DNA from 4 places in the Fusobacterium mortiferum ATCC 9817 genome. Region 2 is predicted to be linked to each of the others. Evidence: riboswitches for the same ligand, from Rfam matches in the RefSeq annotation. Region 2 holds a riboswitch; each other region holds the start of a gene.
The links. A riboswitch is a leader RNA that binds a small molecule or an ion and turns the genes downstream of it on or off. The one in region 2 is predicted to bind lysine.

Region 1: it holds a riboswitch for lysine, as region 2 does, so the genes downstream of both, FMAG_RS11490 (YfcC family protein) here and FMAG_RS10645 (Na+/H+ antiporter NhaC family protein) in region 2, are expected to answer to the same signal.
Region 3: it holds a riboswitch for lysine, as region 2 does, so the genes downstream of both, FMAG_RS05645 (aspartate kinase) here and FMAG_RS10645 (Na+/H+ antiporter NhaC family protein) in region 2, are expected to answer to the same signal.
Region 4: it holds a riboswitch for lysine, as region 2 does, so the genes downstream of both, FMAG_RS05365 (nucleoside recognition domain-containing protein) here and FMAG_RS10645 (Na+/H+ antiporter NhaC family protein) in region 2, are expected to answer to the same signal.

What each region holds. Positions count from the first base shown of each region.
Region 1 is NZ_GL987994.1:388,715-391,773, reverse strand. Features, by position in the region: gene FMAG_RS11495 (5'-nucleotidase, lipoprotein e(P4) family) at 1-170, opposite strand, end outside; gene FMAG_RS11490 (YfcC family protein) at 423-1,820, opposite strand; lysine riboswitch at 1,935-2,111, opposite strand; gene FMAG_RS11485 (M20 family metallopeptidase) at 2,179-3,059, opposite strand, start outside.
Region 2 is NZ_GL987994.1:202,499-205,557, forward strand. Features, by position in the region: gene FMAG_RS10640 (Na+/H+ antiporter NhaC family protein) at 1-1,034, shown strand, start outside; lysine riboswitch at 1,112-1,283, shown strand; gene FMAG_RS10645 (Na+/H+ antiporter NhaC family protein) at 1,372-2,820, shown strand.
Region 3 is NZ_GL987988.1:979,698-982,756, reverse strand. Features, by position in the region: gene FMAG_RS05655 (YitT family protein) at 1-301, shown strand, start outside; gene FMAG_RS05650 (M20 metallopeptidase family protein) at 310-1,503, opposite strand; lysine riboswitch at 1,647-1,823, shown strand; gene FMAG_RS05645 (aspartate kinase) at 1,923-3,059, shown strand, end outside.
Region 4 is NZ_GL987988.1:914,752-917,810, forward strand. Features, by position in the region: gene FMAG_RS05355 (DMT family transporter) at 1-332, shown strand, start outside; gene FMAG_RS05360 (hypothetical protein) at 349-1,152, shown strand; lysine riboswitch at 1,390-1,564, shown strand; gene FMAG_RS05365 (nucleoside recognition domain-containing protein) at 1,661-2,269, shown strand; gene FMAG_RS05370 (spore maturation protein) at 2,335-2,874, shown strand; gene dacB (D-alanyl-D-alanine carboxypeptidase/D-alanyl-D-alanine endopeptidase) at 2,897-3,059, shown strand, end outside.

The sequences.
Region 1 (3,059 bases), 190 kb from region 2:
TCTCCAGAAGTTTGATACCAATTTGTTCCCATCATATTTTCTCTAGCAGCTAATTCATCATAAGTAAGAACTACTTTTTCATCTTTTTTCTCATATAAATTGCTACATCCTGTCATAGTTAAAATTGTTATAGATATTGCTAACAATGATAAAAGTTTTTTGTTTTTCATCATATTCCTCCTATGCTTTTGACTTGTCTAAATTATACATTAGTTATCTAAAAAAAGCAAATATTTTATTGAAAACACACAAAATAATTCAAAATAATTTTATTAAAAATAAAAGAGCAAGTATAGCTTAACTCAATAAAAAACATAAATATTAAATCTTTAATTTATTTTGTTTTTTATATTTTACTTTTACTAACTTGCTCTATTTATTCTATTTGCTTTTTTATTTTTAAGTTTTATTATGCTTTTCTATTAAAATGGTCCATAATTAATAGCCACTGCTATTATTATAAATATAACTTGTAATCCAAACATAATTAAGAATAATGGAGTTATAAATTTATACCATTTATTGATTGGTAAACTCATAAGTCCACACATAGTAGCTGCTGATGTTGGCCAAAATAGATTTGAGAATCCATCTCCAAATTGGAAAGCCAATACAGCTGTCTGTCTAGTAAGTCCAATAGCATCAGCTAATGGTGCCATAATAGGCATAGATGTAGCTGCTTGCCCTGAACCAGATGGAATAAAGAAATTTATCATATTTTGAACTACTACCATTCCTACTGCTGCTATTGATTTTGGTAGAGTAGATAAAGTAGCAGCCATACTATTTATAATTGTATCTATTATTTGTCCATCTTCCATTACTATTGTTAAGGCTCTAGCTACTCCTACAGCAAAAGCTCCAAATAACACATCAGAAGTTGAAGTAATAAAATGTTGAGATATCTGACTAAAATTATATCCACCAATTAATCCTGTTATTAACATCATTATAAAGAATAAAGTAGATAATTCATTTAAATACCAACCATAATGGGTAGTTCCATATACTAAAATTCCAATAGTGATTAAAAATAATCCCATTATTAATTTATGCTTATTTGTAAAAGGTAATCCTTCTAATTCATCTCTAGTCATTCCGTTAGAAAAATTAAATTTAACATCTTTTACTATTGATTTCTCAGGATTTAATTTCACTTTTCTAGCATACATCATAACATATATTATAGCAGTTGCTTGGAAAACTATAAAAGCTATTGTTCTAAGTCCAATTCCTGAACCAATAGGTACTTCTGCTATTCCTTGAGCTATTCCTATAGTAAAAGGATTAAGAGTAGCAGCAGCAAATCCAGTAGCTGTTCCTACTATTACAGCAGCTCCTCCAACTAGAGCATCATATCCTAAAGCCACAGATATTCCCATAAAAGCAGGAAGTAATCCATAAGTTTCTTCATATAATCCAAATGTAGAACCACAAATTCCAAATATTACCATAAATATTGGAAATATCAATGTTTCTCTTCCATTAAATCTTTTTATTACAGTTCCTAGTCCCCCATAAAAAGCTCCTGTACTTATCAACATATTAATATATCCATAAGCAAAGAAGATAAAAAATATTATATCAGATGTTGATACTAACCCATCTATTATAGCTTTAAACATTCTAAATATAGAAACTGGAGTTTGTGCTACATATTCAAATGAGTTAGCTACTACCATAGTTCTATTTAAAACTGGGTCAACTGCTCTTTGATAACTCCCAGATGGGACTAAATAAGTAAGTCCTGTTAAAATTACTAATATCATTCCTATTAGTACATAAGTGTGTGGCATTGAAAATCTTTTTCTTTGTTCCATTGTAAATTCCTCCCAAAGTGTTTTTATATAGTGATTGATAATAAAAAAAGCCACAGTCTCGGATATAAACTGCGGCATAAATTTACAATGTAAGAAAAAACATATGTAAAATGACACACAGATAGCTCTCCACTGACCTTTTTTATCAATGACAGCAATATGAATATTATTCATATTGCCAACAGAAAAGTTTAGCTTCTTTTCCATTTCGGCAAAATCCCCTTTCAAATTGTTTCGTCGTTTGCAAAACTCCACAATCCTACTCTTGTCATTTGCTCCTCTATCGGCTTTTTTTATTGTGTTTATTTTACTCCCCTTTTCTTCTTTTGTAAAATATATATTATATATAATTTTATTATTATTTTATATTTTTTAATTCTCTCCACTCTTTTTTTATTTTCTCTAACAATTCCTTATTAGTTAAAATTTCAAGAGCAGAACCTCCCATAGCTTTTACTCCTCTATGTAATTTATCATAAGCTTCTTTTGAATTTACATATTTTAAATAAGCTTCATCATGTACATGACAAACTTCTTCTATCTCTAATGCCACTTCTGTATACATTGTTGGACATACCTGACTTACATTCCCAATATCTGATGAACCAGTAGCTCCTTTTCCCTCATCTTGAATATTTTTTATTCCTACTTCTAATAGATTTTTTTTCATTAACTCTTGAAGGGATTTTAAGTTTACTAAATTATCAAAAGAATTTTCAAATTTCTCCCAACTCATCTCTGTTCCTGTCATCATACTAGCACCTTTAGCTATATTTATTACTTTCTCTGTTAAATTATTTAGGTACTCCCTATTATTTGCTCTAATGTGAAATCTTGCCTCTGTCAAATCTGGGACAGTATTCGGAGCATCTCCACCATGAGTTATTATTCCATGTATTCTGGCATCAGAAGTAATGTGTTGTCTTAAACAACCTATTCCTGCATACATTAGATTTATAGCATCAAGTGCGTTAATTCCATCTTCTGGATGAGCAGCTGCATGACTTGCCCTTCCTTTAAATTGAAATTTTATACAATCTATTGCCAAAGTTTTACAAGCTATATTATTCTGAGATTCTAAATGCATCTGAAATACTACATCTACATCATTAAAAGTTCCACTCTCTACCATAGGAACTTTTCCTCCTACTGTTTCCTCTGCTGGTGTTCCTATAAATACTATTGTTCCATTAAATTTATCCAACATTTTTGATAATACAAGAGCTGTTCCATATGTAC
Region 2 (3,059 bases):
TGAATCCCAATTATTTTTATCTATCATCATTTTTGATTACTTCAGTTGTAGCCTTTCTTCTAGGAAGTGCCTTTGGAACATCAGGTACAGTTGGGATAGCTATGATAGCTATTGGAAAAGGTTTGGGAGCTGATTTATCAATAGTAGGTGGAACTGTAATATCTGGAGCTTATTTTGGGGATAGATGTTCTCCAGTATCATCTAGTGCCAATTTAGTTGCTACTCTTACAAAGACTAATTTATATATCAATATAAAAAATATGCTAAAGACAGGAGCAATTCCCTTTGTATTGAGTGGAATACTATATGTACTTTGTAATAGTGGAAGTAATGAGATAGTAAAAAATATAGCTATGTTAGATTTATTAGAGAAAAATTTTAATCTTACATATTTAAATTTTCTACCAATAGTAATTATTTTAGTTCTAACACTTTTGAAAGTAAATGTGAAAATCTCTTTGATACTTAGTATAGTTATGGCTATGATACTTAGCTATTTTATACAAGGGAGGGAAATAGTAGATATAGTAAGAACTCTCTTTTTAGGATTTTTTCTTGAAAGGGATAATCCTCTTTACCCTATATTAAAAGGTGGAGGGATTCTTTCTATGTGGAAAACTGCTATAATAATTTTTATCTCTTGCTGTCTTTCAGGTTTGATTCAGATGCTGAAGATTTTTTCAAAAATTGAGGAGATAATTTTAAAAAGTAAAAGTGAGTTTTCTCTTTTTATATGGACAGTTATAGTAAGTATAATAGCTGGAATGTTAGGTTGTAATCAATCTATTGCTGTGGTAATGACAATAGATATTATGAAAAAAATTTATGAAATTAAAAAAATATCTAGAGAAAAATTTGCTATTGATATTGAAAATAGTGCCATTGTCCTAGCTGCTGGTATTCCTTGGAACTTAGCTAGCCTATTTCCTGCTACTGTGATGGAGTTACCTAGCTTAAAATATTTAGCTTACTCCTATTTCATTTTTTTAGTTCCAATAGTGAGAATTATAGAGAAAAAAATATATAAAAAATAAGAATGAAATATATATCATTAATAATATATATTTTACATTAATAAAATAATTAGTTATAATCATTTTTGTAAATAAAATATAAAAATAGAGGCGCAACTGACAAGAGTAATATTACTTAGTTTGACAAACAGTGAGGTAATATAAAAGGGGAAGTTGCCGAAATGAAAAAGAGGTCAGGCTTTTTTGTTGGTAATTCAGAGAATATCTGTCTTACTGTCATTGAGAAATCAATGGAGTGCTATTTGTGATTGTAACTTATAAAATATATTTTATGATATTTTATCACAGTTTAGTATTCTAAACTGTGATTTTTTTATTTTAAAAAACAGGAGGACATATGTTTGAAGTAATTAAATTAATGCCAGTTGTTATACTAGCAGGACTTATGATAGGAGGATTTGATGCACTAATAGCAGCACCTATTGCTACAGTAGCAGCAGCATTAGCAGCAGTAATAACAGAAAAAAGAAAATTTAATGAAATTTTAGATGCAGCACTTTCAAATGTAAGGGAGATAGTGATAGCTCTATTTATTTTGATGATGGCATATGCTATGGCAGAAGTATTTATGTCAACAGGAGTAGGAGCAGCTATAATCAATCTAGCTTTGAAAATAGGGATAACAGGGAGAACAATAGCAATAGTAGGAGCAATTGTAACTTCAGTTCTTTCAATAGCCACAGGGACAAGTTGGGGAACATTTGCAGCTTGTACTCCGATATTTTTATGGCTTAATTATATAGTAGGTGGGAATATTTTCTTAACTTTAGGGGCAATAGCTGGAGGAGCTTGTTTTGGAGATAATATAGGACTTATCTCTGATACTACAATAGTCAGCTCTGGAATACAGGGAGTAGAGGTGATAAAAAGAGTAAGACACCAAGGGGTATGGTCTGGTTTAGTTTTACTATTAGGAATCATAGCTTTTGGAGTAGCAGGTTTTACTTTTGACTTACCTAATATAACTGGAAATGGAGCAGAGGCAATAGCTAAAATACCAGCAGATGTGTGGACAAAATTAGCTGCAGAAAGGGAGTCAGCAGTAACACTGCTTAACCAAGTAAAACAAGGTGTTCCTGTATATATGATTCTTCCTTTAGTGCTTGTTTTAGGAGCAGCTTTTAGAGGTTATCAAACTTTTATCTGTCTTTTTATAGGAATAATATCTTCATATGTTTTAGGAAAGATAGCAGGAACAGTTGTAGATACAAGAGATTTTTTAGAAAATCTGATAATGTCTGGATTTTCTGGGGCAGGGTCTTGGGTAATAGTAATGATGATGTGGGTATCTGCTTTTGGTGGAATAATGAAATCAATAGATGCTTTTAGACCTCTATCTACTCTACTTATAAAAATTTCTAAAAATGTTAGACAGCTTATGTTTTGGAATGGAGTTTTATCAATAGTAGGAAATATGACTTTAGCAGATGAGATGGCTCAAATAGTTACTGTTGGACCTATTATTAGAAACCTTGTAGAAAAAAATGTAGAGGGAAGTCCAGAAGATATGGAAAAATTAAAATTGAGAAATGCTACATTTAGTGATGCTATGGGAGTTTTTGGTTCGCAACTTATACCTTGGCACGTATATATAGGTTTTTATATAGGAATAGCTTCAACAGTTTACCCACTGTATGACTTCAAAGCTTTAGATATAATAAAATATAATTTTATTGCCTATATAGCAGTAATAAGTATGTTATTTTTAACAATAACAGGTTTAGATAGAATGATTCCAAATTTTGGATTACCAAGTGAACCAAAGGTAAAATTAAAAAAGTTTTAAGAATATTTTGTAATTACTAAGTCATTATTATTTTAAAAAGAAAACTAAGAATTGCTCCATATTTCAAGAAGTTGATTAACTATGAGCTTATCTCACTAAAAATGCAAGGGTTAAGTCTTCGACTTATTGCATTTTTTAGTGTTCGATTTCGCTGAGTTAATCTAACTTCTCTTCATAAATTACGCAATTCTTTGAATTTTCTTTTTTTAATTTACACTTGGCTAGTTACTAGATTCTCA
Region 3 (3,059 bases), on a different contig from region 2:
AATAGATTATTTTCAAGATGGTTATACAAAGGCAAAAGGCATCACTATTATTTCATCTAAATCTGAAGAGATAAAAGAAAGAATTATGAATGAAACTGGAAGAGGTACAACTATCATAAAAGGAGAAGGTGGATTTACAGGAAATGAAATAGATCTACTTTTCTGTGTTGTTAGCAAATTTGAAGTAACTAAAGTAAAAACAATTGTAAAAGAAACTGATTCTTTTGCTTTTCTAACTATCTCTGATGTTTCAGAAGTTCTAGGTGAAGGATTTAAAGCTCTTAATAACAAAAATAACTAGGATAATTCCTAGTTATTTTTTATTAATTTTTCATAGGCAAATAGTATATTCATAATTTGAAGCTTTACTCCAATAGCTAAACTCTCCTCATCTATATCAAATTTATCATTATGAAGAGGGGCAGTTATTCCCTTAGCCTTATTTCCTACACCTAAGTTAAAAAATGCTCCCGGAACTTTTTCAATATAGTAAGCAAAATCTTCTACTCCCATATTAGCTAAGGCCTTTACATATACTCCCTTTTCTCCTAATAGATTTTTACTATTTTCTTTTATTATATCTATATATTCATCATGGTTTATTAAAGCAGTATACCCATCTGTATAAGTTACTTTTCCAGTAGCCCCATACCCTTTAGCTGTATTCTCCACCATCTCTTTTACTCTTTCTTTTACTCTATTTTTTACCTCATTAGATAAAGTTCTTAATGTTCCAGAAATTATAACTTTTTGAGCTACAATATTCTCTTTTTCTCCTCCTACTATTTTTCCAAAGCTAAGAACAGCCGAATCTCTTGAATCTATATTTCTACTTATTACACTTTGAAGGGTAGTCACTATTCCACAAGCTGTAACAATAGCATCTACTCCTTGGCTAGGATAAGCACCATGGCAACTTCTTCCCTCTATTTCTATTACCACATCAGTAGATGAAGCACAATAAGCACCATATTTTACTCCTACTACTCCACACTCTATTGTAGGATCTACATGTAATCCAAATATAGCATCTACCCCTTCTAAACATCCATCTTCTATCATAGGTACTGCTCCACCATTTGTTTCTTCTGCTGGTTGAAATACAAGTCTTACATTACATGGAAGTGAATCTTTATTTTCCGATAATATCTTTGCAACTCCTAAAAGAATAGCAGTATGCACATCATGTCCACAAGCATGCATATGCCCAGGTATAGTTGAAGTATATTCTTTATTTCCACACTCTAAAATAGGTAATGCATCCATATCAGCTCTCAAGGCTATTGTTATTTTTTTATTTTGTCCCTCTATATCTGCTACTATTCCACTTTTTCCTATTCCCTCTTTATATGGAATTCCCATCTCTTTTAAAAGTGATATTACATAAGCTACTGTTTTAGGTAATTGAAAATCTAATTCAGGTATCTTATGTAACTCTCTTCTGGTATTTATAAACCATTGATTATTTATTTCTATATCATTAAATATTTTTCTAGTATCCATCTTTCCTCCTAGGACAATAATATGTTTTTGAATTATTTTATTCTCTCTTTGCAAAAAAGTAAAATATATTTTTAAAATATAAAATATTTAATTTATATATTTTTATTTTTTAGAGTTTTAATGTAAAATACACACAAGTTAATAAAACAGATTGAGGAGCAGTCGATAAGAGTAATATTTATGAGCTTCCAGAGCTAAGATTAAATATGAAAGGTAAAACTGCCGAAGTGAAAATTTTCTCTGGAGAAAATTTTTGCTGGGTATATGGATAATATCTATATAACTGTCATTGAGAAATTCAATGTTGTGCTTTCTGTGGAGTAAAATTATAAATATTTACAGTTTTTTTGTAGTATTTTACACCAGCAGAAGCCTCTGCTGTTTTTTTTTTACAAAATTTTTATTACAGAGGTGGAGGAATGAGAATTGTTTTAAAGTATGGTGGCTCTAGTGTAGCTACAGTAGAAAAAATTCAAAAAATAGCTGATTACTTAATTGAATTAAAAAAAGAGTATGACGAAATTGTAGTAGTGGCATCTGCTATGGGAAAAACTACAGATGGACTCATAAAACTAGCTAAGGAGATTACTTCTAATCCAAATCAAAGGGAACTAGACTCGCTAATGTCTATTGGAGAACAGCAAACAGTTACTCTAATAGCTATGGCTCTTACAGCCAAGGGACAAAAAGCTATCTCCCTTACAGGATTTCAAGCAGGAATAAAAACTTCTGGTGTACATACTAAAAATAAAATAGCAAATATCTCTTCTGAAAGGATAGAAACTCTTTTAAGAGAGGGAAATATTGTTATTATCACTGGATTTCAAGGAATTAATAATTCAGGAGATATTACAACTCTAGGAAGAGGAGGTTCAGATACTAGTGCTGTGGCACTGACTGTAGCTTTAAATTGTGAGTGTAGAATATATACTGATGTGGAAGGAATATACAGTGTTGACCCAAGATTATACCCAAAAGCAAAATTTTTAGAAAAAATCTCCTATGAAGAGATGATGGAAATGGCTAATCTTGGAGCTGGTGTTATGGAAACAAGAGCAGTAGAACTAGGAAAAAAATATAACATTCCTATTTTTGTAGGTAAAAGTTTAAGTTATACAGGGGGAACATATATTATGGAAAAAGATATAGCATTAGAAGATAAATTAATAACAGGAATAAGTGTCACAAAGGAGATTATCGTAACTAATATCTCTAATGTACCTTTTTCTAGTGAAAATATAGCTGAAATATTTTCTACAATAGATGAGTGTGGTTTAAATATCAATATGATTACACAAAATATAAATAGATATATGAGAGTAGAGATATCTTTTAGTTGTCAAGCTTCTGAAAAATATCTTTTAGAGCAAGTTGTAGAAAAAATTAGAGCTAAGTTTTCTACTTGTGATATAGAATTAAATGAAAATTTAGGAATGCTTTCCATTGTTGGAGTAGGAATGATTAACAACTCTGGTATTGCTGGAAAGTTTTTTACTTCACTTAGTAAAGGAAATATAAATTTTTATCAAGTTACAACTTCTGAAATAAGTATCTCT
Region 4 (3,059 bases), on a different contig from region 2:
GTTCATCTACTCAGATAAGAATGATTTGTGCTTTAGGTGTCTTTATAATTTTTCTTACTTACAAAAGATTGTGGAAAAAAGTTTTTAATGTGTTGAGGGATAGGAAAGTTATATTACTAATAATAGGTGGAACTATTACAGCTACAGCTGGAATAACTTTTTTAGTAGCAGCTCTTAATTTAGGGAATGCTGGTATTATATCTACAATTTCTTCTACCAGCCCAATTCTTATAATTCCCATATCATATTTAATATTTAAAGAGAAGATAAAGATAAAAGAGATAATAGGAGCTTGTATCTCTGTTTTTGGGATAGCTCTATTTTTCTTATAATAAATTGGAGGATAAAATGAGATATTTTATGCATAATAAGGAGTTATCTCCTAAATTAGAAAAAAGAATAAAAGATTATTTTAGAAAAATTAGAAAATTAGAATTAGAAGTAAAATTTTTAAATAAGAACTATTATGGAATAATAGATGTAGAAAGTTTTAGATGGTTAAGTAATTTTGATTGCTTTAATTGTCTAACAAATTGTTGTGTACAATTTCCTTATGAGTTTAATAAAAAGGCAAGAGAAGTTATATTAGAAAATTTAAAAGAGTATGACTCCTTAACTAAAGCTATTTCTATAATGAAAGAAGAGGGAATGACAGAGAAAGAGATAAAAAGCTCTATAGAAAATGATGCTATGCTGATACCAAAAGAGTTTGAAAATAGTGTCTTTGATAGATGTACTTGTTCATGTGTGTATATTGATAAGAGTCTTTGTGCAATACATAAAATTTGTATAGATAAAGGGATGAGCTTAGGAGAGATTATTGATACTAAGCCATTATGGTGTTCTTTATATCCTTTAGAATTGATAATTGAAGAAGAAAATTTATATATTTTTGTTCCAACAAGTGGGAATAATTATCTTTCTATGAATGATTGTGATTTTCCATGCATGAATATAGAGAAAGAAAAATCTCCTTATTTTAGAAGAGAAAATCCTATTGGATTTCAATTAGATGAATATAAACCATTTATAGAAAATTATTATAATGTTCTTTCTTATATTTTTGGCGAAAAATTCTGTAAGAGTATATTAGAAAGTTTGAATATAAAAATAAATAAAGATATAGATGAACAGTATATTAAGAAAAAATAAAAAAGTCAAAAAACGATAAAGAAGCCCCTTCGGCCTCAGGACTTCTTTATACGTAGAAATTAAAATGTAATTTAAGGAAATGTCTTATGACAATATTATTATAGCATATAATTTGATATTGTCAATAAATATTTTGTAATTCTAAATATTTTTTATGTAAGATATAAGATTAAATATATTTAAAAGATATAAAAAATATATTGTACAAGAAGTATAAACTAGAGTATACTAATAAAAAAGCAAGATAGAGGTGCAAAGGACAAGAGTAAAAATATCTAGCTTGGCAGGCGTTATGATATTTTGAAAGGGGAATTTGCCGAAATAAAAGAGAGAGCTGAACTCTTTTGTTGGCAGTGTGGAGAATATCTACAATGTTGTCATTGAAAAATTTCAATGGAGAGCTATCTGTGAAAACTATAGAGGGATTGATTTATCTTTTTTGTAATTTATCACAGTTGAGTCAGCTGTGATTTTTTTATTTTGCTAAAATTTTTAGGAGGTATAAAATATGATTAATGCAATTTGGTGTGGACTTATAGTGATAGGAATATTGGTGGGGATATTTACAGGAAATGTACAAGCAGTTACAGATTCGGCTATTGAATCAGCAGGTACAGCTGTAACTTTATCTTTAGAGATGATAGGGGTAATGGCTCTATGGCTTGGACTTATGAAGATAGCTGAAGAGGCAGGAATGGTAAAAGCAATGGGAAATTTAATGAAACCACTTTTAGTAAAATTATTTCCTGAGATACCAGCTGATCACCCGGCTATGGGAAGTATAGTAGCTAATATGGCAGCTAACTTTTTTGGATTAGGAAATGCAGCTACTCCACTTGGAATAAAGGCTATGCAAGAGTTACAACTTTTAAATGATAATAAAGATGAGGCATCAAATTCTATGGTAATGTTTTTAGCTATTAATACTTCATCTGTAACTTTAATTTCATCTAGTACAATAGCATATAGAGTAGCAGCTGGTTCAGCTAATGCTACTGAAATAATAGCTCCAACAATAGTAGCAACAATTATGTCAACAGCTGTAGCTATAATTTCCTGTAAGTTTTTAGAAAAGTTACCTAAATATAAAAGAGAAAAAATAGAAATAAAAAAATAAAAGTAAGAAAAAAGTTAGTTATTGAAATAATAAGAAATTTTTAGTAAAATTTAGGAGGAAGAAATATGTTCGTAAGAATAATGGAAAATATATCACTTTATGCCATACCTTTAATTATATTAGTAATAGTAGGATACGCTTATTTTGTAAAGAAAATAAAAGTTTATGAAGTATTTTGTGAAGGAGCAAAAGAGGGATTTAATACAGCTATTAGAATCATTCCTTTTTTAGTAGCTATGTTAGTGGCAATAGGTATTTTTAGGGCTTCTGGTTGTATAGATATTATGATGAAAATATTAGACCCAGTTTTCTCATTAATAGGAATGCCAGGAGAAGTGTTGCCAATGGCTATACTAAGACCTCTATCTGGAGGAGGAGCTACTGGAGTAATGAATGATTTAATGCTTACATATGGGCCAGATTCTTTAATAGGAAGAATAGCTTCTACTATGATGGGTTCAACAGAAACAACTTTCTATGTTCTTGCAGTATATTTTGGAGCAGTGAGCATAAGAAAAACAAGACATGCAGTAGCAGCTGGGCTATTAGCTGACTTAGCTGGACTTTTAACAGCTGTATGGATTTGTAGAATTATGTTTGCTTAAAAACTATAATTTGGAGAAGAGAATGAAAAAATTAAGAATACTTGTATTAGCTTTGGTTATTTTATCAAGTTGTACTAATAATGAGATAAAAGATACCACTATAAAAACTGAAAATAAAATAAAAGAAGAAGTAAGAACTGAAGAGGTAATAACTCCAAGTGAAATTTTAAAAAGCTTGGAACAAG